DNA from 2 places in the Thioclava sp. F36-6 genome. Region 1 is predicted to be linked to the other one. Evidence: riboswitches for the same ligand, from Rfam matches in the RefSeq annotation. Region 1 holds a riboswitch; the other holds the start of a gene.
What was found. A riboswitch is a leader RNA that binds a small molecule or an ion and turns the genes downstream of it on or off. The one in region 1 is predicted to bind cobalamin.
Positions count from the first base shown of each region.

Region 2: linked by a shared signal. The riboswitch ahead of BMI88_RS14675 (TonB-dependent receptor) and the one ahead of BMI88_RS06635 (hypothetical protein) in region 1 are both predicted to bind cobalamin.

Region 1 is NZ_MPZX01000001.1:1,435,935-1,445,414, reverse strand. Features, by position in the region: gene queE (7-carboxy-7-deazaguanine synthase QueE) at 1-555, shown strand, start outside; gene BMI88_RS06660 (ATP-binding protein) at 603-2,672, opposite strand; gene BMI88_RS06655 (GntR family transcriptional regulator) at 2,804-3,472, shown strand; gene BMI88_RS06650 (biotin transporter BioY) at 3,557-4,111, shown strand; gene bioB (biotin synthase BioB) at 4,114-5,100, shown strand; gene ppsA (phosphoenolpyruvate synthase) at 5,169-7,556, opposite strand; cobalamin riboswitch at 7,685-7,888, shown strand; gene BMI88_RS06635 (hypothetical protein) at 8,013-8,318, shown strand; gene BMI88_RS06630 (homocysteine S-methyltransferase family protein) at 8,449-9,480, shown strand, end outside.
Region 2 is NZ_MPZX01000003.1:83,830-106,235, reverse strand. Features, by position in the region: gene acnA (aconitate hydratase AcnA) at 1-552, shown strand, start outside; gene BMI88_RS19640 (hypothetical protein) at 658-1,074, opposite strand; gene BMI88_RS14745 (thioredoxin family protein) at 1,341-1,952, shown strand; gene BMI88_RS14740 (cold-shock protein) at 2,016-2,222, opposite strand; gene BMI88_RS14735 (alpha/beta hydrolase) at 2,550-3,368, shown strand; gene BMI88_RS14730 (hypothetical protein) at 3,480-4,064, shown strand; gene BMI88_RS14725 (hypothetical protein) at 4,074-4,865, opposite strand; gene BMI88_RS14720 (protein tyrosine phosphatase family protein) at 4,935-5,687, opposite strand; gene BMI88_RS14715 (DUF6691 family protein) at 5,729-6,379, opposite strand; gene BMI88_RS14710 (YeeE/YedE thiosulfate transporter family protein) at 6,376-6,891, opposite strand; gene BMI88_RS14705 (serine hydrolase domain-containing protein) at 7,046-7,936, shown strand; gene BMI88_RS14700 (FMN-binding glutamate synthase family protein) at 8,215-9,825, opposite strand; gene BMI88_RS14695 (cobalamin-binding protein) at 9,903-10,694, opposite strand; gene BMI88_RS14690 (ABC transporter ATP-binding protein) at 10,694-11,440, opposite strand; gene BMI88_RS14685 (iron ABC transporter permease) at 11,440-12,423, opposite strand; gene BMI88_RS14680 (ABC transporter substrate-binding protein) at 12,420-13,169, opposite strand; gene BMI88_RS14675 (TonB-dependent receptor) at 13,258-15,081, opposite strand; cobalamin riboswitch at 15,220-15,414, opposite strand; gene BMI88_RS14670 (DUF475 domain-containing protein) at 15,444-16,490, opposite strand; gene BMI88_RS14665 (DUF1499 domain-containing protein) at 16,604-17,029, opposite strand; gene speB (agmatinase) at 17,026-17,997, opposite strand; gene BMI88_RS14655 (homocysteine S-methyltransferase family protein) at 18,335-19,300, shown strand; gene BMI88_RS14650 (SLAC1 anion channel family protein) at 19,313-20,323, opposite strand; gene BMI88_RS14645 (Rrf2 family transcriptional regulator) at 20,648-21,127, shown strand; gene BMI88_RS14640 (TfoX/Sxy family DNA transformation protein) at 21,684-22,043, shown strand; gene ndk (nucleoside-diphosphate kinase) at 22,045-22,406, opposite strand, start outside.

The DNA.
Region 1 (9,480 bases):
ACATGGGCACCGATGAGTTCCGAGGAAGTCTGGGCAGAGCTGCGCCGCCTGTCGGGCGACCGGCCACTGACGATCTCGCTCAGCGGCGGAAACCCGGCCATCCAGGATTTCGGACCGCTGATCGCGCTCGGGCGAGCCGCTGGCTACCGCTTCGCCTGCGAGACGCAGGGGTCTGTCGCGCGGCCTTGGTTCGGCGATCTGGATACGCTGGTGCTGTCGCCGAAGCCGCCTTCGAGCGGAGAGCAGGTCGATTGGGACGCCTTTGCCGATTGCGTGGCAGCCGGACGCTCGGCCCGCAGCACCGTGATGAAGATCGTGATCTTCGACCGCGCGGATTACGACTGGGCCAAGTCTGTCCATGCCCGCCACCCGGATCTGCCGCTCTATCTTCAGCCGGGCAATCCCGAGGTCGACCCGGAGGTTCCGGTCGATCCGCAGGGTCTGGCCGACCGGCTTGGCTGGCTGACGGACACCGCTATGGCGGACAACTGGTTCGCGCCCCGTATTCTGCCGCAGCTGCATGTTCTGATCTGGGGCAACAAGCGCGGCGTTTGATCCGCCTAGGGTCGGACGCCCCGAACATCACTCGGGCGCGACCCGCGTCACGCAGCGGTGCGGTTCGCGAAACTCGTGACGCGACGCACCATTTCGTCGAAATCGAATGGCTTCAACAGAACTTCAGTATCCGTAAGCGTCGTGGCCGTTGCCGCTTCCTCGTCATATCCGGTCATGAACATCACTCTGAGATCTTCTCGCGCCTCTCGCGCCCGGGCTGCGAGTTCCCGGCCCGTCATGCCGCCCGGCAAGCCGATATCCGTCAGGAGAAGCGTCACCTCGGGCTGGTCCTGTAGCACCTGAAGCCCGGCCGCTGCATGGGCCGCCTGGTAGACCGTGAAGCCCGCCTCTTCCAACGCCTCCACGACGACGAAACGCACGATTGCCTCATCGTCGACAACGAGGATCGTGTGTCCGCCCCCTGTGGCGGGCTCCTCGCTTAAAGGCAGGTCCACCTCGGCGCGCGCGACCGTCTCGAGCGAGCGCGGGAGGAAAATGTTCACGGTCGTCCCCTTGCCCAGTTCGGAGTCGATCGTCGCGCATCCGCCGCTTTGGCGCGCGAACCCGTAGACCATCGAAAGCCCGAGGCCGGTGCCCTTCTCGCTGGGCTTCGTCGTGAAATAGGGATCGAAGGCTTTCGAAATTTCCTCCGAAGTCATTCCCGTTCCGGTGTCGTGCACGGACAGACGCAGGTAGTCGCCGGGCGGAAGCTCCGAGTTCTCGGTCTCGATGACCTCGTTGGTCGTGCTGATCGTGATCGTGCCACCATCGGGCATCGCATCGCGCGAATTGATGCAGAGATTGAGAAGCGCGCTCTCAAGCTGGTTCGGGTCGACCATCGCGGGCCAGGCCTCTGCGTCGTCCTCCGCCCTTACCAGAATATGCGGCCCGATGGAGTGCCGCATCAGGTCCTCCATACTGCGGACCAGGTGCGGCACGTCGGTCGGCTTGGGCATCAGCGACTGCTGACGCGAGAAGGCGAGCAAACGCTGTGTGACGCTGGCGGCCCGCTCGGTCGACGCTTGCGCGGCTTCGAGATAGCGCAGGATTTCCTCGCGACGCCCGTCTTCGAGCCGCTTTGCGACGAAGTCGAGCGACCCGGAAATCGCCGTGAGGAGATTGTTGAAATCGTGGGCGAGCCCTCCGGTCAACTGCCCGACGGCCTCCATTTTCTGGGCCTGCCGGAGCTCTCCCTCCCGCTGCATGAGCTTCGCGGTCTGCTCTTCGACGCGCTGCTCAAGGGTTTCATTCAGCTTGGACAGCTCGGCCGCCGCCTTGTCGCGCTCTTCGAGAATGGCGCGCCGGTCATCGAGATCCATCAGAACGCCTGCGAAGATGCGCGGCGTTTCGGCCTCCATCCGGCCATTGGCTTCGACCCAGTGATACAGCCCGTCGGCCCGCTTGACGCGAAACTGATATGCATACGGCGTCGTCTGCTGCGTGGCGCGATCGATCGCCGCCATGAGGCCTGGCTTGTCATCCTCATGTACGTTCACGACAATCTGCTCGATGGTCAGGCCTTCGGCCCCCTGCGCAGGATCGAGCCCCATGCTGCGCGAGAATTCTTCATCGAGATCGAAGGTTTCGCTGTCGAGATACCAGACCCAAGTGCCAAGGATCGCCCCGGCGGACAGCGCGCGTGCGATATGACGCGCGTTCTTTTCCGCGCGGCGCTGGCTTTCCCGTAGTTCGCGCTCTTTGCGTTTACGTTCGGTGATATCGCGAAACAGAACCGCGACCTGCGCTTTCGCGGCGGGCTCCACTCGCGTCGCGGAGACCTCGACGTGGCGCCCAACCTCGACGAATTCGCGCTCGAACCGCAGGGGCTCCCCGGTTCTGAGCACTTCGCCGTAGATTTTGACCCACTCGCCCCCGTCTTGTGGGGCGACATCGTAAACGGTCTTACCGACGATATCGTCGATCCCGGTATGTCTTTCGTAACCGGAATTGGCTTCGATATGGACATAGTCGCTGAGGGGACCTCTGGGCCCGTCGATGAACTGGATGACGCAGAATCCGTCATCGATCAGCTCCATCAGGGCCTTGTAGCCGGCATCGGGAGCCGCGTCGTCCTCAGTTCCGCGCGCATCACGCCGGAAAGCTTCTTGCCAGGTCACATAAGATCCAATGCAGGTTAATGCGTCTCCACCACGCATCACAAGTATAGCTTTTCCTTAATCTTACAAACATGTTTCGGTCACATAAAAAATGGTGGACGAATTGCCGCGAGAAAAATTATCTATAAAGCATGACAGAGACACCCCATGAAACACATTCGCAGCGCATCGCGCGGATACTTTCGGATCGCATCATTTCCGGAGAAATACCGCCCGGCGCCCGGCTGAGACAGGACCATATCGCGAGCGAGTTCGGCGCGAGCCACGTCCCGGTGCGCGAAGCCTTTCGCGAATTGCAAGCGCGCGGATTGGCCGAGAGCGAAGCGCGCCGCGGCTTTCGCGTGACCGAGTTCGACGTGGCCGAACTGCGCGAAGTGGCGGAGATGCGCGCCAGCCTCGAACCCTTGGCGCTGCGCCATGCAGCTCCGAACATGACACGCGCAATTCTCCAAAAAGCTGAACAGGTTACGCGGATTGGAGACAGCGCTAGAACCGTCCGTGATTGGGAGGCCGCGAACCGTCAATTCCACCAGTTGATCCTGACACCCTGCGGGATGCCACGACTTCTCGAGACGATCGACAATCTGCAGACGACCAGCGCACGCTTCCTTTTCGCCGCCTGGCGCCGCGACTGGGAAGCCCGCTCGGACCATGACCACCGGATCATCATTACCGCCCTCCACAAGGGACAGACAGACCTGGCCTGCGCAACCTTGGCACGCCATGTCGGCTGGATAGGAAAACGCAAGTCATCGATAAAAAATGCCGAAGCACACGAGACTTACGTGATTTCTGGCTAATTATCTATAAATTCAATTGATAGCTCCGGATGTGCCTGCATAGTCATAGATAGAAATTCCAACTATCGACTGAGGACAGGTTCAATGACGGTTTTCGACACTTCCCAGAAGCTCACTCACACTCTCTGGCGCGGCCTTGGCGTCGCGCTTTGCGGCGCTGCCCTGATCACACTCGGCGCGAAGCTTCAGGTGCCTTTCTGGCCCGTGCCGATGACTTTGCACACGCTTGCGGTCTTCTTCATAGCAGCGAGCGTCGGCCCCAGAATGGCGGCTGCCGCAATGGCCACCTATCTCATGATGGGCGCTATGGGAGCGCCGGTCTTCTCGGGCACACCCGAGCGCGGCATCGGACTGGCCTACATGATGGGACCAACCGGGGGCTACCTGCTGGGCTTTCTGCTGGCGGCGCCCATGATCAGCGTGCTCGCACAAGGTCGAGGCTGGCTCGGCAGAGCGCTGGCGATGCTTGCAGGGCTGATCGTGGTCTATGCCGCGGGCCTCGCCTGGCTCGCCAATTTCGTGCCCGCGTCAAAACTTCTCGCAACCGGCGTCGTGCCGTTCGTTCCCGGGGATCTGGTCAAGATCGCAATTGCCAGCGGTCTCGCAACAGGCCTCACTCGCCTGAAGGAGCGCGCGTAATCATGGCGGGAGGCATCAGAAACGATTGGAGCATGGCGCAGGCGAAAGCGATCCACGACCTGCCCTTCCCCGAGCTTCTTCACCGGGCGCAAACGGTTCACCGCGCCCATTTCGACCCGAGCGCGATCGAAACCGCGAGCCTGCTGTCGATCAAGACCGGCGGCTGCCCGGAAGATTGCGGGTATTGCTCCCAATCCGCGCATTACGAGACCGGCGTGAAAGCCACCAAGCTGATGAAGACCGAAGAGGTTCTGAGCGCGGCACGACGCGCGAAGGCCTCAGGTGCGCAACGGTTCTGCATGGGCGCGGCGTGGCGCAGCCCGAAGGATCGCGACATGGATGCGCTGTGCGAGATGGTGCGCGGCGTCTCCGATCTGGGGCTGGAGACCTGCATGACGTTGGGCATGCTCTCGCCGCAGCAGGTCGAGAAGCTGAAGGCGGCGGGGCTGGATTTCTACAACCACAACATCGACACGTCGCCGGACTATTACCAGGAGATCGCGACGACCCGCACCATGGAGGATCGACTCGATACGGTCGAAAATGTGCGCAAAGGCGGCATTCGGGTCTGTTGCGGTGGGATCTTGGGCATGGGCGAGGCCGAGGCGGATCGGATCGCCATGCTGGTGACGCTCGCCACCCTGCCCGCGCACCCGGACAGCGTGCCGATCAACCTCTGGAACGAGATCGACGGCGTGCCGGTGCAAAAGAATGCCGAGCCGGTCGACCCTTTCGCGCTGGTGCGGGTCGTCGCACTTGCGCGGATCCTGATGCCCGCGTCGGTCGTGCGGCTCTCGGCAGGCCGCACCGGGATGAGCGACGCGTGGCAGGCGCTGTGCTTCCTCGCGGGCGCGAACTCGATTTTCGTGGGCGATCAGCTTCTGACCACGGACAACCCCGCAGCCTGGAGAGATCAGGACCTGTTAGCGCGGCTGGGCATGCACGTAGCCCCCGCGAAGCCGCGTGTCGAGTCGGCACCCGTGGCCTGAGCGCGCGACCGTCTCGGGCAACTCGCCCGAGACGGCTAACGGACGCGTCCCGCGGGTTCACAGTCGGGTCATCGCTGACCTTCCGCCTCGGCAACATGGCCTTTGACCTTCAGGAAACTGTCCGGCGTCACCGATATCGAGTCGATGCCGAACTCCACCAGCCTGCGGGCGAATTCCGGGTAGTTCGATGGCGCCTGACCGCAGAGCCCGACCTTCGCGCCGACACCATGCGCTCTTTCGATGACGCTCCGGATCATCCACTGAACGGCGGCATGACGTTCGTCGAACAGAGGCGCGAGCCGGTCGCTGTCGCGGTCAATGCCTAGGGTCAGCTGCGTCAGATCGTTCGACCCGATGGAGAAGCCGTCGAAGCGCTTGGCGAACTCCTCGGCGAGGATGACGTTCGAGGGCACTTCGCACATCACGTAGATCTGCAGCCCGTTGGCGCCGCGCACCAGCCCTTCCTCGGCCATCACCGCCAAGACGCGGTCGGCCTCTTCGGGCGTGCGGCAGAACGGAACCATCACCAGCACATTGTCGAAGCCTGCCTCTTCGCGCAGCCGCCGGATCGCCCGGCATTCGAGCCGGAACCCCTCGACATAGGCGGGATCGTAATAGCGCGAGGCGCCGCGCCAGCCGATCATCGGGTTGGATTCCACCGGCTCGAATTGCCGCCCGCCCAAGAGGTCGGCATATTCGTTCGTCTTGAAATCGCTCAGCCGCAGGATCATCGGGTTCGGATAGGCCACGGCGGCGATCCGGGAAAGGCCAAGCGCCAGCTGATCGACGAAATACTCGGCCTTGTCCTCGTATCCCCTTGTGAGCGTTTCGATTTCCTCCCGCACGTCCGTCTCCCGGATATCAGAGAAATGCAGCAGCGCCATCGGATGGACCCGGATCGTGTTCGAGATCACGAATTCCATCCGCGCCAGACCGACACCGTCGATCGGCAGCCGCCACCAGCGCGCGGCGATGGCTGGGTTGGCGAGGTTGAGCATGACCTTGGTCTTGGTCTCCGGCACCGCATCGAGGTTCAAATCTTCGACCGTGAACTCGGCAAATCCGTCATAGACCAGACCTTCGTCCCCTTCGGCACAGCAGACGGTCACCTCCTGCTCGTCATGCAGCACATGGGTGGCATCGCCACAGCCGACGATGGCGGGCACGCCCAATTCGCGGCTGACGATGGCGGCGTGGCTGGTTCTGCCCCCGTGATCGGTGATGATGGCAGAGGCTCGTTTCATGACAGGCACCCAGTCGGGGTCCGTCGTCGAGGTGACGAGGACCGAGCCTTCCACGAAATCGTCGATATCCTTGACGTCTTCGATCAGGCAGACCCGCCCGGTCGCGATCTGCTCGCCGACCGACAGACCGCTGACGACGACCGGACCATGCGCGCCGATGGTATAGCGCCGCAGTGACCCGGCAGAGACCCGCGACTGCACCGTTTCAGGGCGCGCCTGCACGATGAACAGCTTCCCCGTCACACCGTCCTTGGCCCATTCCATATCCATCGGCTGGCCGTAATGCGCTTCGATGGTCGCCGCCTGCTGCGCGAGGTCGAGCACCTCGTCATCCGACAGGACGAACCTCCCGCGTTCGGCTTTCGATGTCGGCACGTTGCGCACCGGGTTCGGGGCGTCCGGCCCGGCATAGATCATCTTGATCTCTTTCGCCCCGAGCTTCTTCTCGATGATCGGCTTGACGCCCGCCTTGCCAAGGAAGGGCTTGTAGACCTGAAACTCGTCCGGCGTGACCGCGCCCTGCACGACGTTTTCGCCCAAGCCCCAGGCAGCGCTGATCAGCACGACCTTGTCGAAGCCGGTTTCGGTGTCGATCGAGAACATGACGCCCGACCCGCCGATATCGGAGCGCACCATCTGCTGGACGCCCACGGAGAGCGCGACATCGAGGTGATTGAACCCTCTGAGCTTGCGGTAGGTGATCGCGCGGTCGGTGAAGAGCGAGGCATAGCACTTGCGGCAGGCGGTCAGAAGCTCCTCTTCGCCCGAGACGTTCAGATAGGTCTCTTGCTGACCGGCAAAGCTGGCATCGGGAAGGTCTTCGGCCGTGGCGCTCGAGCGTACGGCGACGGAGACCTCGGGCACCCCTGCCCGCTTCGACAGATCGCGGTAAGCCTCTCGGATCGCAGCCTCGGTCGAGTCGGGCCAGTCCCCGGCCACAATGGTGTCGCGAATGCTCTGCCCCGCGACGTGAAGGCTGATCTTGTCGGCATCGTAATCCGCGAGATAGCCCGCGATGGCCTCGGTCAGATTGTTCTCGTCAAGGAACATCCGATAGGCGTCGGAGGTGGTGGCGAAGCCCGGCGGAACCTGAATGCCCTTGGCGCCAAGCTCCTGCACCATCTCGCCAAGCGAAGAGTTCTTGCCGCCCACAAGCGCGACATCCTCGCGGCGTAAGCTATCGAAAGGAATGACTTCTTTCTTCGTGGCCATGAGCTCGCCTCCCCTGTTTGCACCTGCGGGCACTTTATCGCAGGGGCGCATTTCGACCTTGATCTCCGTCAACGCGGGCCCGCTTGTCCCACAGGCCCCAATCCGTTCTGGACAGCGCCAGATTTTCCTGCGATCAAATCTGCGATGGTGTCCGGCCCCAAAGGGTCGGCTGAAAAGGGAACACGGTGCGGGCGATGCCCAACTCCGTGACTGCCCCCGCAACTGTAAGCGGCGAGCGCCACCGGAAACGCCACTGACCTGCAAAGGTTGGGAAGGTCCGGTGAAGCTACGACCCGCGAGTCAGGAGACCTGCCATCTCGGATGCGCGCCTAGCGCATCTCGGTCACCTTAAACCCGGGCGGGGTGCCCTGGGACGGAGAGACGAGAGATGGACCAGATCGGACCTCGCATATCGCCGTGCCGCGACCACTCCCGCCCTTTTGCGCGGAGGGCGCGATGCTTTTGGAACGAACGCTTTCACTGCTACAACTCGATATAGGACCGATCTCGCCGCTGCGTGCGCGTGAGTTGGGGACGCTCGGCTACATGGAATGGCTCGGTACGCTGCCGGGCGACATGCCCTATGCGAAGGCGACGATCGTCGCCCATATGCAGGCCTATCCGCACTCGCTGATCTCGCCCGCGGTGGAGGTGTTCTGCGAACTCCTGCTGGAGTCGCTGACCCCGCAGCCTTTCGCCTTGCCGATCGAGATGCCTCCACCGGTGCGGCGCGGCGGTGCTCGCGCCCGACGCGGCCTCTGACCCGTTTCTCGTCTTGCGGTCGCATGCTGCGGCCCGGCCGAGGACCATTGCAGCAGGAAACGGCACTCCGTTTCCTGTGAGGCTCGGCTTTTCCAAACGATGGTCATGGATGAACTGAGAGGATCTCTCCATGAATGACAACAAACTGACCCGTCTGCTCGACGCGCGCCCGGTGATCTGCGCCGAGGGCTTCCTGTTCGAACTGGAACGACGCGGCTATCTGACCGCCGGGGAATTCGTGCCCGAGGTGGCGCTCGAATACCCGCAGGCGCTGCGCAATCTGCATGTCGATTTCCAGCGCGCTGGCAGCGATATCGTCGAGGCCTTCACCTATAACGGCCACCGCGAGAAGATGCGCGTGATCGGCAAGGAAGACCTGCTGGAGCCGCTCAACCGTGCGGCGCTGAAGATCGCGCGCGAGGTTGCCAATGCGAAGACCGGCAACCTGATGGCGGGCAATATCTCGAACACGAATATCTGGGACCCCACCGATCCGGCGCGACAGGCCGAGGTGCGTGCGATGTTCGACGAGATGATCGGCTGGGCGGTCGAGGAAGGCGCGGATATCATTATCGGCGAGACCTTCTACTACGCGGGCGAGGCGCTCTGTGCGCTCGAGGCCGCGAAGGCGTCAGGTCTGCCGGTGGTGCTGACGCTGGCGCCGATGGCGGGCAACGAGATGATGGACGGGGTCGGCATCGTCGAGACCTGCCAGCAGCTCGAACAGGCGGGCGCCGATGTCGTCGGGCTGAACTGCTTCCGCGGGCCGCAGACAATGATGCCGTGGCTGCGCAAGGTGCGCGCGGCGGTAAGCTGCCATGTCGGCGCCCTGCCCGTGCCCTACCGGACCACGAAGGCGGAGCCCACCTTCTTCAACCTCTCCGATCACAACGGCTGCACCTGCCCCTCGCCGCACGGTCGAACCTTCCCGACCGCGCTCGATCCGCTGGCCTGCAACCGCTACGAGATCGGCGCCTTCGCACGCGAGGCGCAGGCGATCGGGGTGAATTACCTCGGCGTGTGCTGCGGGGCGAGCCCGATGCATATCCGCGAAATGGCCGAGGCCGTGGGCCGCGAGACCGAGGCCAGCCGCTTCTCGGAGCGCATGGAGAACCACTTCATGTATGGCCAGAACGCCCGCCTCCCGGCGCATATCCGGGCG
Region 2 (22,406 bases), on a different contig from region 1:
CGTGGTAACCACGAAGTCATGATGCGCGGCACCTTCGCCAACATCCGGATCAAGAACGAGATGCTGGACGGCGTCGAAGGCGGCTACACCAAGGGCCCCGATGGCGAGCAGACCTCGATCTTTGACGCGGCGATGGCCTATGAGAAAGCCGGCAAGCCGCTGGTGATCTTCGGTGGCGAGCAATACGGCGCAGGCTCCTCGCGCGACTGGGCGGCGAAGGGCACCAACCTGCTCGGCGTCAAGGCCGTGATCGCGGAGAGCTTCGAGCGTATCCACCGCTCGAACCTCGTCGGCTTCGGCGTGATCCCCTTCGAGTTCACCGACGGCCAGACCCGCAAGGATCTGAACCTGACCGGTGAGGAAGAGGTCTCGATCGAAGGTCTGGAAGGCGAAATCAAGCCGCAGTCGATCGTGCCCTGCACCATCACCTACAAGGACGGCTCGACCAAAGAGATCAAACTCAAGAGCCGGATCGATACCGCGGTGGAGATCGAATACCTCAAGAACGGCGGCGTGCTGCACTACGTGCTGCGCAACCTCGCCAAAGCCTGAGGCTGACGGTTACGAGATTGGAGAAGGCCCCGCGAGCGCGGGGCCTTTTTCGTTGCGGGGGAAGCGATCCGCCTCTCGCCCCGGCATCAAGCCACGAGAGCAACCTTATATGCCCACCTTCCGGTCGAGACATCCAATAAATGCTTCAATAAAGCGTGCCGCCTCGGGCGAAAGTGTTTCGGGGAGAGGTCGACTTTGCGCGATTGGCGTCATCCATTCGCGATAATAGGCCAAGGCACCAACGCGGAAATCGGACGCGACCGCGTCAACGATCGCCTGCTCATCGGGAGAGAAATCAGGCAGCGGCGCAAAGCTCGGCTTGCCTCGATATACAGTCTTCCCACTATCAAGCGTAAACGCGAGTCCGGTTAGCGACTCCGCGCCCCATCGACTTGCACGCTCAACGCCGTAGCAGCGCAGATCCTCTGAGTTTACTAAAGCGATTTCCCGCGCCTGGGCATGGGTGACGACCACCGGGCACAGAAGAAATCCAAGTAGGAACGCTGCGGGTATTGCCTGCATGGTAGAGACCAAATTTATTTGCGACTAATAGACTTTCTCAAGACTATCGAGGGTGCACTCCGTTCGATCAAGCAAGGACTTCCCTACCCGAGGGGGCGTCTTCACCGTATTCCCGAGAACAGGCCGACGGGGCGGTTGAGAAATAACACGCATCCGCCCACATCTCGCGAGCGCCCACCCGAGGTCGGGCGCGGCCCTCAGCGCGTAATTCCCGCCATTCGCCCGGCCTGTGCTATACTTGACCTCTCACAAGGGAGGACGACGCGATGAACAGACGCGAGGTGTTGGCCCTGACAGTCGGGGCGATGACAGTGGGAGGCGCGTTGGGAGGCGCGCGGCCCGTGCAGGCCGAGGCGGTGATGGGCGATGGCGGGCTCTATCAGCAGCCCTTCTTCCACGAGGGCTTTCTCGATCTGGGAGAGGATCTTCAGGAGGCCGCCGATCAGGGCAAGGGGCTTCTGGTGATCTTCGAACAGCGCGGCTGCCCCTATTGCCGCGAGATGCATCTGGTGAATTTCGCCAAGCCCGAGATCACCGGGCTGATCGAGAAGAGCTACATGGTCGTGCAGCTCGATCTCTGGGGCGCGCGCGAGGTCACCGATTTCGACGGCGAGGCTCTGGAGGAGCGCGCTCTGGCGCAGAAATGGGCGGTGAATTTCACGCCGACACAGGTGCTGATCCCGGCCGCGAATGCAGGCGCGCAATCCGTGCGCGAGGCGGAAGCCTTCAGAATGCCGGGCTATTTCAAGCCCTTCCACCATCTGTCGGGGCTCGAATACGTGGCGAGCGGCGCTTACGCCGATCAGCCGTTCCAGCGTTTCTTGCAGGACAAGTTCTCGGAACTCAGCGCGAAGGGTATCGACCCGGACGTCTGGTAAGGTCCAAATGAAAACGGCCCGCGCGATTGCGCGGGCCGTCTCAAACCGTCACACGGGCTCAGCTTACGCGAGCGCGATGTTACCTGCCGACTGGCGGCCGTCACGGCCGGTTTCCAGATCGTAGGTCACTTTCTGACCGTCATCGAGACGCTGGATGCCAGCGCGCTCAACGGCGGAGATGTGAAGGAAGATGTCTTTGCCGCCATCGTTCGGTGCGATGAAGCCATAACCCTTGGTGCTATTGAACCATTTCACGGTGCCTTCGGCCATCGTGAGTCTCCTATTAAATTATGCTGCCTGCGAAATGCGTCAGCTCGGCGTAGTCAGTTCTTGAAAGCAAACTGAAGCCGTAAGGAGACAGTGCATCTGGGAATCAAACGTAGCGAGAGAATACATAAGGCGAACGGGCCCTAATTGCAATGATCAAAGCATGTGAGGGGGTTGCACGGCACCGCGATCGACGGAATTCGGCGTCCTCCCGCCGAGCTGCGAAAACATGCAAAAAATATATGAGATTTCGGACCTTTGCCTGCGTCGCCCGCGTTACTTCAGTGAACAGGTGAGATCTTCAAACGCTGAAGACGCAGGAGGACCCCCATGACAGCAGCCCCGCTCGGCCCCGGCCAACTCAACGCAATCGACCATGGCGGCTCGGGTCGGCCCGTGGTCCTGATCCACGGCTGGCCGCTCTCGGGCAAGGCGTGGGAAAAACAAGTCCCGGCGCTGATCGCTGCCGGTCACCGCGTCATCACCTATGACCGTCGCGGCTTCGGTCTCGCGGAAAAACCCACCGAAGGCTTCGATTACGACACGCTTGCCGCCGATCTCGATGCGATCCTTACCGCGATGGATTTGCGCGACGTGACGCTGGTGGGCTTCTCGATGGGTGGCGGCGAGGTCGCGCGCTACATCCGCAACCATGGCGAGGACCGTCTGCGCGCCGCTGTTTTCGCCTCCGCCGTGACGCCTTGCCTGATGCAAAGCGATAACAATCCCGACGGTCCGCTGACCAAGGAAGCCGCAGGCGAGATGGAACAGGGCCTGCGCGACGGGCGCGAGGCGTTCTTCCCGCAATTCGTCGAGAATTTCTACAGCGTCGACGGAAAACTCAAAGCCTCTGCCGAGGAATGCGAACAGGCGGTGACGCTGTGCAACCAGTCCGACCAGAGCGCAGCACTTGGCTGCATGGAGGCTTTCGGCACGACCGATTTCCGCGAGGATCTGGAGGCGGTGCGGGTCCCGGTTCTTGTGATCCACGGCGACAGCGACGCGATCGTGCCGCTCGAAGGCTCCGGTGCGCGAACCTACCACGCGATCCCCGACAGCCAGTTCTTCACGATCAAGGGCGCGCCGCATGGCTGCAACGTGACCCATTCGGAAGAGTTCAACATCGCGCTGCTCGAGTTCCTGAGGTAACGCCCCGCCGCTTTCGGCATTCTGTTTGCCCGGCCTGCGATCCCTTGCAGGCCGGGTTTCTCTTGCATACAATGTTCATGTTTTGTTTTCACTCAACCCGCTGCCGCTCCGATGACCACGCCCCACCCGTTCCCCCTGCGCGAAGGCCGCACCCATGAGGTCTGCGGCATCGGCACCACGAGCTTTGCCTGCGCGGTCTGCGCCAGCACCACGGGGCCGATCCTCTGGGTGAACGAGCGCCATCGCCGCGAGGGGCTCAACCCGCGCGGGCTGGTGAGCTTCTTCGACCCGGCGCGGCTTCTGCTGGCGCGCGGCAAGGACCAGACCGACACGCTCGCGGTGATGGAAGAGGCGTTGCGCGACGGCTCGGTGCCGCTGGTGATCGGGGAATTGCCGCGCGAGATCGGGCTGACGGCCGGACGGCGGCTGCAACTGGCCGCCAAGGAGGGCCGCGCCACGGGGCTGTGCCTGATCCTGCCCGATGGCGGCTCGAACGCGGCGGAGACGCGCTGGCACGCGATGCCCGTCTACGACAAGCTGCTGCGCGAGGGGGTGGACTCGCCCCGGCTGCGCTGGCGGCAGCTGAAGAACAAATCCGGCCCCTGCCGCGCCTGGGAGGTGGAGTGGAACGCGAAGACCCGCGCGCCCGAGATCCTCTCGGTCAATGACTGCGCACCCTCGAGCGTGCCGGTGTAGCCCCGCGCCTCAGAGGTCGAGCTTGTCCTCGATCGCGCCGATCTGGGCGACCGGATCGACGGGCCACTGACTGATATTCTGCAAGCCGCGATCTTCCAGCACCTCGCTGCCCGGATGATCCGCCAGCCATGCCTCGATCTGCGCATCCCGCGCGCGCAGGAGCGCCGCGAATTGCGGACGGTAGAGCGTCACCATTCCGCTCAGCCACAGGTTCACCGCCCAGTTCGGATGCGCCAGTTCGATCGCGAAATGATCGAGCAGCCGGATCATGTCCTCGGCGCGGTAGAGGCACTCATCCGTCACCCAGCGATTGGTCGTGAAAATGCGGATCGCCCGGCCCTTCGCATCCACGCTGATCGCGCCGATATGGACGAAGCGCGCCGCCCGGTCCTCGGGGATCTTCGCACCGGGCAGGTTCCACGGCTCCAGCCCCGGAATGATCCCTTCGGGGCGCATGAACAGGTGGAAATGCCCGTTCTCGCCCTCGGCCATCTCGCGCGCATCATGGGCGTGGTAGAAATAGTGGCAATGCGTCTCGGTATCGAAGACATCGCCCTGCGGGTAGCGCGACCAGACGAGGAAATCCCCCTGCCCGCGCAGCACTTCCGACACCACGCTCATCCCCGACTTCGCCAGCACCGTCTCGCATTCGAGCACGGTCTCGGCCGCGTCATGCATCTCCTCCAGGCGCGCACGCGGCAGCCCCTCGATCCCCGGATTGACGATGCGCAGCGTGGGCGCGGGCGTCGCCGGGTTGGCGCTGTCGGGTGACATCTCGGAGGGCGTTTCGGGTCGGGTCATCGGTCTCTCCTCATGCGAACGGGGCCAGCCTAGGCGCTGACCCCGTCCTTGTCATCGCGGCATCTGCGCTCAGAGCGGCTCCATGCCGAGCATTTCACGCACAGCCGGTTCGCGCGAGGTCTTCAGACCGACCTGACGGCCTTCCTCGATGGCGATCTCGTTCGGCACGCCTTTCGAGGCGCGGTAGAGCGCCCACATCGCGCCCACCCGGTTCGAGCTCTCGCAATGCAGCAGGATCGGGTAGTTCGCCGGGTCTTCGACGATCTTCGCGAATTCCGCGACCTGCTCCTCGGTCGGCGCCTTGGTCGGCACGGAGATCTGGATGTAATTCATCCCGGCCTTCTGCACGAGATCGCCCTCGTTCGGCGCGCCTTCGTCGGGCTTGAGCAGGCTCACGACGGTCTTGAAGCCGAGCATCTTGAGCATCGGAATGCCCGTCGGGTCGATGAAGCCACCGGTGCCGACATAGGGCGTCGCGCGCAGGTAGTTGTCGACGATCGGGGGCATCTTGTCGCCATAGGGCGCCTGGGTTGCCTTGACGGTGGTGTCATAGGGCCCGTTCGCCATCGGTGCCGCCTCGCTGCCCGCATCCGCGGCCTTGGCCGCCGAGGGCGCACAGGGGTTTGCCGCAGCCGGTGCGCAAGGGTTGGCGGCCGCCGGTGCGCAGGGGTTGGCCGGCGCACAGGGATTCGTCACAGCCGGAGCGCAGGGGTTGGTCGCCTGCGCGCTGGAGGTGGCGGGAACGGCGGCGCTCATCGCGACCGCAGTCACCGGCACCATCGCGGCGCGCAGCAGGCTCTTGCGTTTCTTATGCAGTTTCATGGACTTTTTCCTCCCTAGAATTTCGTCCGTATTACAAACCGTTACCCGCGCGCATCTGCCGATGCCGACGTCAGGGCGAACTCGTCGGCCTCGTCATCCGGGGCGCAGACCTCTTCGGCGGTGAACGGACCGCCGCGCGACCGCTCGAGGATCGTGCCGAGGCGGAAGCCCACGGCGGCGATGATGATCAGCGCCAGCAGGATCACCCATTCCGGCAGTCCGAAGAGCTGCGGCAGCGTCTGTGCCGTCGGCCCCTGACCAGCGAGGTAGAAATCCTTGATCGGGTCGAAGACCCAGGCGAAGACCGAGGTGCCGAGCACCATGCCGATCGCGAAGACCACCGCGTCGATCCGGCCGGAGGCCACACCGACCACCGACGTGCCCGGGCAATAGCCGCCCACAGCAAAGCCCGCGCCGATGAAGACGCCGCCCAGCAGGATCGCCCAGAAGAAGAGCGTCGGGATGAAGACCGCAGCCGGGCCCATCCAGCCCATTGTCCGCAGCACGTAAAGCCCCACGGCGCAGACGATCACGGCGGTGAACATCACCTTGAAGACCGAAAAGTCGCGCAGGGTGAACTGCCCCGTCAGCTTGCGCGGAGAGCCGAAGCCCGCCGCCTCCAGCGCGTAGCCGAACAGAATGCCCGACAGGAGGCCCGAGGCTATGCCGCTATCGTAAAGAGGGATGCTCATTGCCAGATCCTCCGCATCATCATGGAGACGGCGAAGCCCGCCGCGAAGAAGCCGATCAGGAAGACGAAGCCCGCCACGGCGAGCGTCGCGCTGCCCGACAGGCCCAGACCCGAGGTGCAGCCGCGCGCCAGACGCGCGCCGAAGCCCACCAGCGCGCCGCCCAGCAGCGCGTAGACGAGGCGATTGCCGCTCGTGGTGCGCGGGCCGCGCTCTACCTTGACCGAAATCCGGCCCGCGCCTTTCGCGCCGAGCCACGCCCCGATCAGGACGCCGACCACTTCCCAAGTGATCCAGCTCAGAAGCGGGCTACCCGCCGCCATGAAAGGCCCGAAATAGGAATTGTCTGCGGTCGCCTGCGGGGCGACCCAGTCATTGGCCTGTGCCGCGAAGCGGGTCACGAAGCCGGATGCGCCGAGCCCATGCCCGGTCACGACGAAGGTCAACAGCAGAGCCAGGCCGAGCGCGGTGCCGGCGGCGAGCGGTGACCAAAATGCTTTGGGTGCGTCTCTCATGAAAGCCTCCCTTCCTCCCATGATCATATTCATAAGTGATGATACAAAACGCCAAAGCCGTTTCAACTTTTTTCAGCGCCGCAATGCGGCAAATGACATACCATTGGAAAACGTCCTGCCCGCCCCATCTGAAAAATCATATAAAGACAAAGCTTTGACCCAATCCCCCACCGCCTTCACCGCGACGATCGACCGCGACGGCCGCTGCCAAACGGCCCAATCAGGGGCGCGGCTCTTTCCGTATTGGAGCTTCACCAAGCCCGTGATCGCGGCGCTGGCGCTGATGCTCGAGTCTGAGAAGCGGCTCGATCTGGACGCGCCGCTCGATCTGCCGGAGCTGCGCGCGGGGGGTACGCTGGCGCAGCTTCTGGAGCACAGCGCAGGCCTGCCCGATTACGGCACCCTGCCCGCCTATCACGCGGATGTCGCGGCGGGACGCACGCCGTGGTCGCGCGATCTGCTCGTGGCCCGGACGCTCGCGCTGCCCGCGCCATTTCCGCCCGGCGAAGGGTGGCGCTATTCCAACCTCGGCTACATGCTCGCCCGTGAGGTGATCGAAGGCGCCGCAGGCCCGAGTCTCGCGGAACTGGTGCAAGAGCGGATCGCAGGGCCGCTGGGGCTGGATAGTGTCCGGCTCGCCCAAACGCCCGCTGATTTCGCGGCGCTTCACTGGCCTGAGGCGCGCGACTACGACCCCGGCTGGGTCTATCACCGCACGCTAATCGGCACGGCGAGCGATGCCGCACGGCTGTTGCACGGGCTGGGCGGGCTGCTGCCCAAAGCCGCATTCGCCCACATGACCGCCTGCCGCGAATTGGGAGGCGCGCTGCCCGACCGCCCTTGGACGCGGCATGGTTACGGGCTGGGGCTGATGTGCGGCGACTGGGGCGACACCCGCGTCTTCGGCCATTCCGGCGCGGGGCCGTTCAGTTCCAACGCCGTCTATCACTGCCCCGAGACAGGCCGCACCGCCGCCGCCTTCACGCATGGTCCCTTCGAAGGACCGGCGGAACAAGTCGTGGCAAAGCTCGTGGCAGGGCGGTGAGGGCTGCGCCCGACTCTGGGTGGGCGCATGCGCTCCCTAGGTGGATTTCCGTTTATCGATCCACCTCTCCCCAACCTGCGTTCGCGCGGCGCCGGTGCAAATGCGCCCTCCCGGGGGGAGGGTCGGGCGCGGCCCGGGCTGGCCGCCCGGGCGCAGGCACGGTTTCACACGCGTTCTGACGCCTCGGGCACTCCCCTCATCGCAAGCAAGAGACGCCGCCAAAAAGAAAGGCGGCAACCTCCGTCGCCGCCTCTCCCAAGATACCGTGAAATCCGATCTCACACGCCGCTGTCGAAGGGCTCGAACGCCTCGGCGCGGGCGCGTTTCCAGCGCTTGAGATAGCCGAAGCGGTCGTCATCCTCGCGCAGGAGGAACCCTTCGGGCATGTAGTGGTAGATCTCGTCGCCCACTTTGAAATCGCGCTCGCGGTCGCGCACCAGCAGGTGATGCGGCAGGAACTGCCCCGGATGGGTGAGGCCCGCAGCCCCCGTCATCTCGGCCAGCGCCTTCATGGTGTTGCGGTGGAAATTGGCCACGCGGGTCGACTTTTCCGGCACGACGAGAGCGCGCTGACGGATCGGGTCCTGCGTGGTCACCCCGGTCGGGCATTTATTCGTGTGGCACGACTGCGCCTGAATGCAACCGATCGAGAACATGAAGCCGCGCGCCGAGTTCGCCCAATCCGCCCCGATTGCCAGAACCTTGGCGATATGGAAGGCGGTGACGACCTTGCCCGAGGCGCCGATCTTCACTTGATCGCGCAAGCCCGCCCCGCGCAGCGTGTTATGCACGAAGCTGAGACCTTCGACGAGCGGAAAGCCCATGTGATTGGCGAATTCCAGAGGTGCGGCCCCGGTGCCGCCCTCCTTGCCGTCGACCACGATGAAATCGGGGGTGATGCCGGTCTCCAGCATCGCCTTGACGATGCACATGAATTCGCGGCGGTGACCGACACAAAGCTTGAAGCCCACCGGCTTGCCGCCCGACAACTCGCGCAGCTGGCCGATGAATTCCATCATCTCCAGCGGGGTCGAGAAGGCCGAATGCGAGGCGGGCGAGATGCAGTCGCGATCCATCGGAATGTCGCGCGCCTCGGCGATCTCGGGGGTGATCTTGGCCGCAGGCAGCATCCCGCCATGGCCCGGCTTCGCGCCTTGGCTCAGCTTCAGCTCGATCATCTTGACCTGAGGATCCTGCGCACGCTTGGCGAATTTCTCGGGGTTGAAGCTGCCATCGTGATTGCGGCAACCGAAATAGCCCGAGCCGACCTCGTAGATCAGATCGCCGCCCTCACGGTGATAGCGCGAAATCCCGCCCTCGCCCGTGTCATGCGCAAACCCGCCCATCTTCGCGCCCTTGTTGAGCGCCATGATCGCATTGGCCGACAGCGCCCCGAAGGACATGGCCGAGATATTGTAGATCGACGCCTTGTAGGGCTGCTTGCACGCCTCGCCGCCGATCTCGACGCGGAAGTCGCTGTCCTCGATATGACGCGGCTTCACCGAATGGGTGATCCACTGATAGCCGGATTCCGAGACGCGGATACGGGTGCCGAAGGGCTTGGCATCCTCGATATCCTTGGCGCGCTGATAGACGATCGTGCGCGTCGCGCGGGAAAACGGAATGTCCTCATCGTCCCCCTCGATCAGGTATTGGCGGATTTCGGGGCGGATCTCTTCGAAGAAGAACCGCAGATGGCCGAGGATCGGATAGTTTCGGGTGATCGCGTGCTTGGTCTGGATCAGATCGTGGATCCCGACAAGCGTCAGGAAACCGAAAAGGATCGCGACGACCAGAAACCAATCGGTAAGGATCAAACCGGAAACTGCGGCGAGCGTCAGCAGAGCTGACAAGACGAGTGGTGAAAACCGTATAAAACGCGTGAACATGCCCCCTCCCGCGGGGTAAGTAGCCTCTGTTCCTGCGCGGACACTCTAGCGCGCGAGGGCTCTATGTCTAAGAACTATTACGCCCGCAACCCCGGATCGGACCAGATCGCGGCCTCCAGCGCGTCGAGCCCGTCCGTTAGCGCTGCAGGCCCGGGCTGCAGGATCAGGGTGGATTTGACCTCGTGAATCCGGTTTCGCGCAACAGCCGGAACGTCCTGCCAGCCTGGCCTTGCGGAAACTTTCTCGGGCCGGAACTTCTTGCCGCACCACGACCCCACGATGACCTCGGGCGCGGCGTCGATCACTTGTTCGGGAGTGACGATGCGATGCTTGGCTTTGCCCTCTCTCGCCAGATCGGCGAAGACATCGCGCCCGCCCGCGATCTCGATCAGCTCCGACACCCAGCCCACGGCAGAGATCAGCGGCTCATCCCATTCCTCGAACCAGACGCGCGGACGGCTCGGGCGCGGCTTGGCGGCGATCTCCGCCAGACGCGTCTCGTAACCCGCGGCGAGCAGCTCCGCCCGCTCGGTGCAGCCCACCAGCGCGCCGACCGTGCAGATCATGTCGAGGATGCCTGCGACCGAGCGTTGGTTGAACGCGTGAACGGCGACGCCCTCGCGCACCAGCCCCGCGACGATATCGGCCTGAAGGTCCGAGAAGGTCAGAACGAGGTCCGGCTCCAGCGCGAGGATCTTCGGCAGATCGGCGGAGATGAAGGCCGAGACGCGCGGCTTCTCCTGACGCACCCGTTTGGGCCGCACCGCGTAGCCCGACACGCCGACGATGCGCGCGTCCTCACCCAGAAGGTAGAGCGTCTCGACCGTCTCCTCGGTCAGGCAGACGATGCGCTCGGGCGGAAATGCCATCAGACCCCCAAGGTGGAAAGCGGTTGAAAAACGGGGCCTTCCGGCGTGTTCTTGAAGTGCGCGCGGATGTGGAAGACCTGCGCAAGAAGCGTCTCGGTCAGCACCTCGCCGGGCGCACCGTCCGCGACCAGCCGCCCGCGATCCATCACCCAAAGCCGGGTGCAATGGCGCGCGGCCAGCCCAAGATCATGCAGCGAAGTGACCACCGCCCCGCCCGCCTGCGCATGGGCGGTGAAGACCTGCATCGTCGCAATCTGCGCCGCCGGATCGAGGCCTGCGATCGGCTCGTCCGCAAGGATCAGCGGGCTTTCCTGCGCGAGCGCCCGCGCGATCAGCACCCGCGCCTGCTCGCCGCCAGAGAGCTGCGTGGCGGCGCGGTCGCGGTAGTTGTCGAGCCCCATCCGGCGCAGCGCTTCCTCCACTGCAGCCGCCCCGCGCGTCGCCTGATCGCGCCCATGCGGCAGCCGCCCCAGCGCGACGAGATCGGCTACCGACAGCCCCCAGGCAATCTCGCGCGCCTGCGGCAGCCACGCCGCCGCCCGCGCCCGCGCCATCGGGTCGAGCGCCGATAGCGAACTGTCCCCGCGATGCGCCAAAAGCCCCATCGCCCCGCGCAGCAGCGAGGTCTTGCCCGCACCATTGGGCCCGATCAGACCGATCACCTCGCCCGGCCCGACCTGCGCCGAGACGCGATCGACCACCGGACATTCGCCACGCAGAACGGTAAGGTTTTCCAGCTCCAGCATCAGCCCTCGCGCCCCATTTTTCGGATCATCGACAGGAAGAACGGCGCGCCGACCAGCGCGGTCAGCACGCCCAACTTCAGGTCACGCTCGGGCGCGATCACCCGCGTCGCAATATCGGCCAGCGTCAGCATCGCCGCCCCGCCAAGCGCCGAAGCCGGAAGCAGCCGCGAGGGCCGCGCGCCCACGGATTTGCGCAACAGATGCGGCACGACGAGGCCGACGAAGCCGATCGCGCCCGCGACAGCCGTGGCCGCACCGACCATCAGCGCCGTGCCGAAGACAATCTGAAGCCGTAGCCTTTTCAAGGAGATACCCATCGAAGCTGCAGCATCTTCCCCAAGGCTCAGCGCATCCAGCCCCGCGCCCGCGCGCAGCAGGATCAGCGCGCCGACGATCAGGAACGGCAGCGCCAGCGCGACATGGGTCATCGAACGATCGGCGAGCGAGCCCATCATCCAGAACACGATCTCGGCCGCGGCATAGGGCGAAGGCGCGAGGTTCAGCACCAGCGCGGTCGCCGCCGCCGCCAGCGCCGAGACGGCGATGCCTGCAAGGATCAGCACCAGCGCCCGGCCCTCGCGCCCCGCAAGGATCAGGATCAGTGCGACGGCCACACCCGCGCCCGCCAGCGCCGCCAGCGGCAGGGCCAGCGCGAAGAGCGCGTAGAGCCCGGTCTGGATCGCAATCACCGCGCCAAGCGCGGCGCCAGCCGAGGTGCCGATCAGCCCCGGTTCGGCCAGCGGATTACGCAAGAAGCCCTGCATCGCGGCGCCCGACAGCCCCAGCGCGGCGCCGACACCGATCCCGAGGATCGCGCGCGGCAGGCGCAGCTCGCGCATCACAAGGCCCGCCGCGCCATCGCCCGAGATCAGCGCAGAGACGCCATCAAGCGGCGAAATCCCCGATGGCCCGATCAGCAGTGAGGCTGCGAATAGCACCGCGCAGAGGATGGAGAGAAGGATGAGGATCGTGCGATAACTCATTGCGTCAACTTCTCTTTCTCGATTTCACGCCCGAGCTTTGCCAGCGTCTCCACCGCATTCAGCATCGCGGGCGCGCCACAGGTCCAGCTTGCATCGCGCAGCCCCCGCACGACCGGCAGATCGCGCAGCACCGGGTGCGCCAGCACCTCCTGCGCGCGGCTCGTGCCGGTGCCGCCTTGCGAGCCGCCAACGACCACCAGATCGGGGCGATCCATCACCAGATCTTCCAGCGGCAACCGGCCGCCCCAGTCCAGCCCCGGCCCGCTGACGACATTCTGAAACCCTGCCATTTCAAGGATTTGCCCTTCAAGGGTCCGCGGCCCGTAGCCATAGCCCGAGGGCCCGATGATCGCAGCTTTCAGCCCCGGCGCGGGCGTTTTGATCGCCGCCAGCCGCGCATCGAAATCCGCGAGCATCTTCGCCGCGCGGTCAGGATGGCCAAGCAGCTTGCCCACCGTCTCGATCCGGCCCCGAATTTCGGACAGCGAGGTGCCGGGCGGCAGTTGCTCGACCCGGATTCCGAGCGTGCGCAACATGCGGATCGTGTCCGGGTTCGACCAGGTGTCGGCCAGAACGAGATCGGGATGCAGAATAGAAATTTCCTCGGCGCGTCCGTAGTTTACAGGCAGGTCTTCAGCCTGTTTCCAATGCACAGACATCGACGGATCGGTGGCGAAATGGCTGACCGAGACGACCTGCGACGGATCGGCCAGCGCCAGCGCCAACTGATCCGTGCAGAGGTTCATGGACACGACCCGCGCAGGCTCCTCCGCCCATGCAGAGGAGGTCGCCGCCAAGGCGGCGAAAAGGGCGGCGCAAACCGCCCCTTTCAGATCAGAACCGCGCACGCAGCCCCACATAGGCGGCGCGACCCGAAGTGCCGTAGCCCGGCCAGAGCTGGTAATCGGTGTCGGTCAGGTTCTCGATGCGCAGATAGGCCTCTTTGTCATTGCCCAGATCGTAGGTCATCTGCGCGTTCAGCAGGCCGTAATCGGGCTGGCTCTGACGATCGGTGACCACGCGCATATCGGCGGCGAGCGTGAGCTTGTCAGTCACCTGCGCGTCGATCCCGGCGGTCAGCGTATGCCGCCCGAAAGCCGAGTTCCACGTCGAGCCGGCAGAGAGGCCATCGGGGTTCTTCGAGTCCAGATAGGTATAGCCGAGGCTGTAGCTGACCGTGCTGGAGATCGGCCCTTTCAGACCCAGTTCCAGACCCTGCCGCTTGGCGGTGCCCGAGGTCTGATAATAGCTGTAGGTCGTGTTGCTGTAGTCGATCAGGTCGTCCACCTCGATGTGGAACAGCGTCGCGGTCAGCTTATGCGCGCCGAAATCACGCTCGACGCCCAGATCGTAGCTCAGCGATTTCTCGGGCTTGAGATCGGGATTGCCCGCATAGCCGTCATAGAGCTCGTAGCCCGACGGCGCGCGGAACCCGTTGCCCACCGAGGCACGCAAGAGGGTCGCGGCATCGGCCTGCCAGGTGACGCCGAGACGGCCCGTGGTGTTGCCGCCGAAATCCGAGTGATCGTCATGGCGCGCCGAGGCGGTCACGTTCACCCCGTCCATCGGCGAGAAGGCATATTCGCCGAAGACGCCCGTATCGGCGGTCAGAACATCGCCCGTGACATAGGTGCCGGTATAGGTTTCCAGCGTGCGATCGGCGCCGAAGGTCACGCGACCCGGCCCGAGATCGGTCGAGGCTTTCCAGTCGAGTTTGCGGCGCTTGCCCTCGTAGCCATAGTCATAGACCGGATACCAGCGCGAGGTCGTGTAATAGGTCAGACCGAGCTCGTGATCGAGCGGACCTGTCGCGAATTTCGCGAAGAGACGCCCGCCCCGCTCCTTGTGGACGGTGTATTCGTTGCTGTCCGTGGGCGGCGAGCTGAAGCCGTTATCGAACTCGCCCCGATCGTTCTGCGCAAACCCGTTGAAGCCGATCAGCAGATTGTCGGAGATACGCTTCTGCGCACGCAGGCTCACGCGATCGGCGCGGTAGCCGTCTTTCTCGGTATTGCCGTTCTTCTTGTCGGCGGCCGAGAAGCCTGCGGTGTAGACTTTCGAAAGCTGGATCGCGAGCTCGTCGTCACCCTTCTTCCAGCCGAAGTTATAGGCCGCATTCGCGGTGTGGTAGGAGCCGAGCTCAAACTTGACGCTCTGGCTCACGCCATCCTCGGTCGGGCGCGGCGTGTCGAGGTTGATGACACCGGCGACCGCCTGCCCGCCATAGACCGCCGATTGCGAGCCGCGCATGATCTCGACCCGGTCGTAGTTGAACGTGTTGAACCGGCCCAGATCGGGCAGCACCTGCGGCGCGGACGGATCGGAGACGTCGATCCCGTCCACCATAACCTTCACGTAGTTCTGCGACACGCCGCGAATGGTGAAGCCGGTCTGCGCGCCCATCGGACCGCGCGACAGGATGCCGACGCCCGGCGATTGCGCGATCAGATTGGCAAGGCGGGTCTGGCCCGAACGCTCCAGCTCGTTGCGCGACAGCACGGTGACCGCCTGCGCGGTCTTGTCCGACGATTGCGGCTCGAGCGCGCCGTGATAGATCACGATCTCATCGAGTTGGTAAGGTTGGCTGTCTTGCGCAAGCGCAGGGGCTGCCAGCGCGGTGGTGAGCATCAGGCCCATGGTCAAACGGGTGCGGATCATATCCAATTCCCTCGTATCGCGACTCTGCGGTCGCGTGAACTTCGCATCGTAAGTCTTTGGAAATTTTTGGAATTTCCGCCGACGGTGAGAATGTCACCACTGACGGAAGACCGCCTCCGCTGCGCGCCCCGCACAGGCAGAAAGGATGAGCGCCTCGGCAGGTCTCCTGGCTCGCGGGTCTTGGTTTCGGCTGGCCTTCCCGGGTCGCCCCAGTGGCTCAGTCAGCCGTCACTCGCCGCTCACAGTTGCGGGGGCAGCCCCGGAATGAATGCACGCATCGCACCGGGTTCCCTTTTCATCCGCCAAGGCGGAACCGAAGTGCCCCTGCTGTGCCGCGCGCGCCGCAGTCTGTCAAGAAAATTTCAACTCTCGACGGCGGCTCTGCTGCGCCGGTTGAACCGGATCGAGGACAGGAGCGCTAGCCCGATCAGCCCCGCCCCGATCAGCCCGGTAATCACTTCGGGCACTTCCACCAGCGTCTGCGCGAACATGACGACGGAAAGGATCAGGATCGACCAGAAGGCGCCGTTCTCGAGATAGCGGAATTCACTCAGCGTGTTGCGCTCCACCAGCATCAGCGTCATCGAGCGCACATACATCGCGCCGATCCCCAGACCGATCGCGATCAGGAACAGGTTCTGAGTCAGGGCGAAGGCCCCGATCACCCCGTCGAAGCTGAAGGACGCGTCGAGCACTTCGAGATAGAGGAACGCGCCGAGGCCCGCCTTGGCCGTCTCGGCGGCGATATTCGTCCGGTCGAGCACGTGGCTGAGCACTTCGACACCGAGGAAGGTCGCAAGCCCGCAGATGGAGGCGAACATGAACTCGTCTTCGCGCCCTTCCGGCAGGATCCAGGTGAAGGCCAGAATGACGATCAGCACGAGGCCGATCTCGAGCCCGCGGATCGAGGCGAGCGCGCGCAACCGGCGTTCGAGTGCTCGGATCCAGTCGACCTCTTTGCCCTCGTCGATGAAATAGGTAAGCGCGACCATCATCAGGAAGGCCCCGCCGAAGCCCGCGATCGACAGATGTGCGTCCTCGATGATCTCGGCATATTCCGCCGGATGTTTCGCGGCCAGTTGCACCGCTTCCCACGGTCCGATCCCGGCGGCGATCACGACGATCAGCAGCGGGAACAGGATACGCATCCCGAAGACCGCGATCAGGATGCCCCAAGTCAGGAAGCGACGCTGCCATTTCGGCGTCATCTGGTGCAGCTTGTTGGCGTTGACGATGGCGTTGTCGAAGCTCAGCGAGATTTCCAGTACGGCAAGCACCGCCGTGATCATCAGGAAAGAGACCGCGCCGCCCAGCCCGCCGGTCTGGGCAAATCCCAGCGCGAACGACCCGACCAGCCCCGCAACGGTGACGGCGATGGCCCAGGAGAAATAACGGTACATGATGGTCATGCTGGCTCCGGCTGCATGGAGCCTCACTTAGGCTTCGCCCCCTCTCTTCGCAAGGGAGCGCGCCGTCAGAGTTGATCGCTGTGGCCCGGCAAGCGCGCCTCGGAACAGACCCGCTACAGCCCCGCCTCGTCGAGCCAGCCCATGATCCGGGCCTTGTTCACGCCGAGGTCGGATTTGCCGTAGACGAGATGGCCGCGGATTTGCAGCGAGTTGCCCTCGACCCAAAGCGTGGTGACGTCGGGAAAGCCGAAGAAGGCGGAGCGGGTGACATAGGCCACATGCCCCTCGTCGACGCTGCCGGCCACCTGCTTCGTGCGCGCGGTGGCGCGGATGATCTTGTCGAGCGCGGCCATTTGCACCAGCGGATCGGAGACCTCGCGGGCCGCCTGAAACCCGCCCGTCTCGGGGTGATCGCCGGGCGCTTTTGCCAAGCCCTCGACCTTGTAGCGCGCGGGATCAATCGGGGCGAAGCGCACCCAGCCATCGGCCACGGCCACCGCGGCCAGCCCGAGCGCGAGGATCGTCACGGCCCGGTTCATGCCGCGCTCTCCCGCAGCCCCCAACCGGCCAGCGCGATCAGCTCGGTCGCGACATGGGCGCCCGCGATGGCCGTCACGCCGGTCGGATCGTAGGGCGGAGAGACCTCGACGACATCGCCGCCGATCAGGTTGATGCCCTTGAGCCCGCGCAACAGCTCTGCCGCCTGCCAGCTCGCCAGACCGCCCCAGACCGGCGTGCCGGTGCCCGGCGCGAAGGCCGGGTCCAGCCCGTCGATATCGAAGGTGATGTAACAGGGCTTGTCGCCCACGACCGCGCGGATGCGTTCCAGCGTGGCCTCGACGCCCTCGCGATGCACGGAAGGCGCATCCACGATCGTCACGCCCAGCGTATCGGGATTGTCGGTGCGGATACCGACCGAGACGGTGTTCTCCGCCTTCACAACGCCCGACTTGATCGCCTTGTAGAGGAACGTGCCGTGGTCGATCCGGTCCATATCGTCATCGGCCCAGGTGTCGGAATGGGCGTCGAACTGAACGAGCGCGATCTCCCCGTGGGCGGCAGCGGCCGCGCGCACGATCGGCAGGGTAATGAAATGATCGCCGCCGAGCGTGATCGGCACGACGCCCGCCCCGAAGATCGCGCCCAGATGCGCCTCGATCCGGCCCGGCACCTCCGGCACATTGGCATAGTCGAAGGGCATGTCACCGTAATCGACGATGGCGAGTTCTGAGAACGGGTCATAGCCCCAGCCATAGGGCGCGTCGAACGCCTGCAGCGTCGAGGCTTCGCGGATCGCCCGCGGCCCGAAGCGCGTACCGGGGCGGTTCGTCACCGCCTGATCGAAGGGGACGCCGGTCACGGCGATCTGCGCGCCCGCGAGGTCCTTCGTATAGCGCCGCCGCAGAAAGCTGGTGGCCCCGCCGAAGGTGTTCTCGAAGCTCAGGCCACGCGCCTCTGCCCGCGTAAAAGCCTGATCCACTTGGATTTTCGCATCTTCCAGAGCCATGATCGCCCCTCCTTTTCGCCCGCGAAATCTGCGCTCGCCCTCGCGGGAGGTCAAGCGCCGTCGAGAATGGGCGGCAGCATACCGCGCCCATCAGAGCTCGGGATGGAGCCCGTGTTTCATCCGTCAGTTCAAGAGGTCACCGCGCGACCGAATCCGAGCCGACAAGAGGCGACGTAGCCACACAATGGACGGCGTGATAAGGTGACCCAACGTCACCCTGTAAAGACAAAGTCCGGCACGACCGGATCAACGACCTGCGCCGCGTGCTGATTTCACCGCCTCTCATGCGCTTTCAAAAAGTTTTCCGAACCGAACTGCGTCACACAAGGAGAGCGTCATGACGTTGCAGAGCACCACCTTTCCCCGAGAGGACGGCATCCTCTACCTCACCGAAGGCGGCACCGAGACCGAGGTGATCTATCGCCACGGTCACGAGCTGCGCGACTTCGCGATGTTCGAGTTGATGAACAAGCCCGAAGCGGTGCGTGACATGGAAAACATGTATCGCCGCTATCTCGACAAGGCAGCTCAACACGGGTTTTCGGCGTTGATGGCGGGGTTCGACTACCGCGCGAGCCCGGACTGGGGCGCGAAGCTGGGCTATTCGGCGGAAGGGCTGCGCGAGATGCAGCACAAATGCATCGACTTCCTGCGCGGTGTCTCGCGCGCTTACGAGGACCAGATCGAGCGCATCGCGATCGCGGGCTGTATCGGGCCGAAAGGCGATGCCTATTCGCTCAACCGCGATATCACTGCCGAGGAAGCCGAAGACTACCACGCCACTCAATGCGAGACGTTGAAGGATTGCGGCGTCGATCTGATCTGGGCTGCCACGATTAACAACATGCCCGAGGCGGTCGGGATCAGCCGCGCGGCGGCGCGCGTCGGGCTGCCGGTGAACATGTCTTTCACGCTCGACAGTTCCCACAAGCTGAAATCGGGCCCCAGCCTGAAAGAGGCGATTGAGGCGACCGATACTGAGGCCGGGACTGCGCGCCCGGATTCCTACGGAATCAATTGCTCGCATCCGCTGGAATTCGGACCCGCGCTCGAACCGGGAGATTGGGCGCGGAGGTTGCGCTCGTTGCGGCCAAACGCGGCGAAAATGGACAAGGTCTCGCTCTGCAAGCTCGGCCATATCGAAGAAGGCGATCCCGAGGAATTGGGCCAGATGATGGGAGATCTGGCAAAGCGCTATCCCGACATCGACATCTGGGGCGGCTGCTGCGGGACATGGGACAAGCATTTCGACCGCATCGCGCATTACGTGCGACAAGCGCGACAGGAGCCGCTGCCTGCGTGAACTCCGGCCCCCTCACTCCGGCTGGCAAATCTCTCCGCGCAGGATCGCAAGCCCCGTGCGCCAGACGAGCCCCACGATCACCACGGCAAGGATCGCGAGGAAGGCCACCGCCATGCGCAGATGCGGCTCGGAATGGGCGTATTCGGCATGCAGGAAGGTCGCGATGGTCAGCGCCGCGATGGGGAAGCTCAGCGCCCAGAAGCTCATCGCGAAGGGCAGACGCAGGATGCGCGGCAGCTGCACCGCGACAAGCGCGGCAAAGACATAGGCCAGCGACAGAAGGATATGCGCGAAAGGATCGACGCCCTGTCCGATCTCGGCCCCGGGCACGATCTGCTCGCCGGTCAGGCGCAGCCACGCGATGAAGGCCACCGCGGGCGGCGCGATCAGGATCACCAGCGTCGGCTGCAGCTTGCTCGGCAGGGGGTCGTGGAAGATCAGACGGTTGAAGACCAGCGTCAGCAGCACGAGCCAAAACAGCATCCCGGCCGAGAAGAACAACCAGCTGATCTCGATAAAGCCGAGCTGCGCGCCAGCCACCGGCACGATCACATTGCCCACCGCCGGGATGAACCATGCCGGGTTCAGCTGCCCGTGTTTGAAACTGCGCGTCCCGATCCAGTTGGTCACGACCGCGAGTGTCATGATCCCCTGCAGAGTCGTACCCGCCAGCCACAGCAGGAGCGAAAGCGAGGTCGAGACCGTCAGCGCCCCGGTCGCCAGCAGCAACAGCGAGATCGCGACGGTCGGGAAGAAGGCCAGCCGGATCGGGTGATGCCATTCCGCGCTCACAGCTTGCGGGTGCCGCACGGCCTTGGCGAGATAGAAGGCAGAGATCAGCACGAACACGGTCGCGGTTAGCGCGAACATCACCTGATAGGGCAACGGCCCGAGCCCGAGCGGCTTGGCTGCCGCACGCAGCGCCAGCGTGAAGCCCCCGAGCCCCATCGTCGTCGCATAGAAGGTGATCGGAAAATGCTCGAGCCGGCTATGCGCGGCGGGTGCCTCAGCTTGAATGCTCATCTTGCCCTCCCGGTGGCCATCGCCGCGCGGGGCCGAACGGCCCACAACGCGACGGATCAGATCACCCGCGCCGCGCCGGACCAACCCACGCGGCGGGATCACACCTCTCATTTACTCACGCATCCGTGTGTGAGGAGGCTGACAAATGGACGCATTCGCCGCGCCGGGCGCAGCGCGCATCTACGTCCCGCGCATATTGCCTCTGGCGGATCCCCGCTTGCGCCAAACCCGCTCTGTGACGAAAATTTTCAAGGAACGTGACATAGGTCAAACCTGCGAGGTAAACTTACCTATATCACCGCTTCGTGAGCTGGAGGAGTTGCGATGCGTCTGACCACACGAACCAATCTCGCGATGCGCGTGCTGATGTTCTGCGCGGTCAATCCGCATCGCACCGTGCGCAAACACGAGATCGCGGAGGCCTGTAACGCGTCCGAGAACCATCTCGCGCAGGTCATCAACACGCTCGCACGCGAGAATTTCATCACCACCCTGCGCGGCCGCGCCGGTGGGATGCAACTCGCCCGCCCGCCCGAAAAGATCGGCGTGGGCAAGGTGCTGCGCGCCTTCGAGGCCGCCCTGCCCTTCGCGGAATGTTTCGATACCGAGACCAACACCTGCCCGCTGCGCGACGCCTGTCTATTCCGCGATGCTCTGACCGATGCGCTCGAGGCCTTCTACGGGACGCTGGACCGCAAGACGCTCGCCGATCTGGTCGACAATAACACCGCGCTGGAGGCGATGCTCAGCCTGCCCGGCCTGCAGCCGCTGTCGATCTGCGCAACCGCACGCGCTGCGGAATAACCGCTGCGACACGACGCTCCGGTAGGTCCATATTTCTGACGCATTGCCGTGCGCAGCAGCGCTTTCGTGGCGGCAACGTCACAGTTTCATGACACCCGCTCACGGCAAAGAGATCAAAATTCAGTTTCGCTTGACCACCCCTTTTCCCGGCGAGAGCCTGTGTCTACTTGTCGCAGCAACGGGAAGACCCCGCTAAACGCGACTCATCACAAGGCTTAGGTCATGCAACAGCAATCGGGCACTCAATCAGGCCAGCAACAGCAAGGCGGCACGAACCGTCCTGGCCAGCAACAAGGCCAAACGGGCAATACGACCCAACAGAACGGCACCGTATTCGACGACTGGGCGTCCATCTGACGCCCTTTCTCGCGTCGCTATGATAGCGGCGCAGGCAGGCCCCGCAACCGGCATCTTCATTCATCGCCGGTTTTCGCGCCGCCTCCCATTCGATCTCTCTTCGCGCCGCTCTTGCGTGGCGCGAAGTCCAGCCTCAAACTGTCCCGACGCCAGCCCGCGCGACACTGATACCGCGCGCCCCGAAGGACAGTCCGGCACGATGAGCACCTCTCTCACATCCATCAAGGGGATCGGCCCCGCCACCGCCGAGGGCTTTATCCGCGCCGGGATCACCTCGGCCGAGGAGCTGCGCGAGATCGGCGCGGACGCCGCCTATGCCGCCTGGATCGAAGTCGGCAACCCCGCCCATTTCATCGGCTATTACGCGCTGCACATGGCGCTGCAAGGGCGCCCGTGGAACGACTGCCGTGGCGCGGAGAAAGCCGAATTCCGCAAGAAATTCGATGCACTTAAGGCGCGGATCGCGGCGAGCGACAGCGCCGCGCCTTCCGCAAAAGAGAAGGGCCGCGCCCGGCTGGACGCGGCCCTCTCGGAAATTGGTCTGATCGCGAAACGCTAGATCAGCCGACGATCTCGAGACCCGAGAAGAAGAACGAGATTTCTTCCGCAGCGGTTTCCGGAGCGTCGGAGCCGTGCACCGAGTTCTCACCCACGGAGAGCGCGTATTCCTTGCGGATGGTGCCCTCGTCGGCTTCCGCCGGGTTGGTCGCGCCCATCACTTCGCGGTTCTTGGCGATCGCGCCTTCACCTTCGAGCACCTGAACGACGACCGGCTCGGACGCCATGAACTCGCACAGTTCGCCGTAGAAGGGGCGCTCTTTGTGGACTTCGTAGAACTTGCCGGCCTGATCCATGGTCAGCTGGATGCGCTTCTGCGCGACGATGCGCAGACCGGCTTCCTCGAACTTGGCGTTGATCTTGC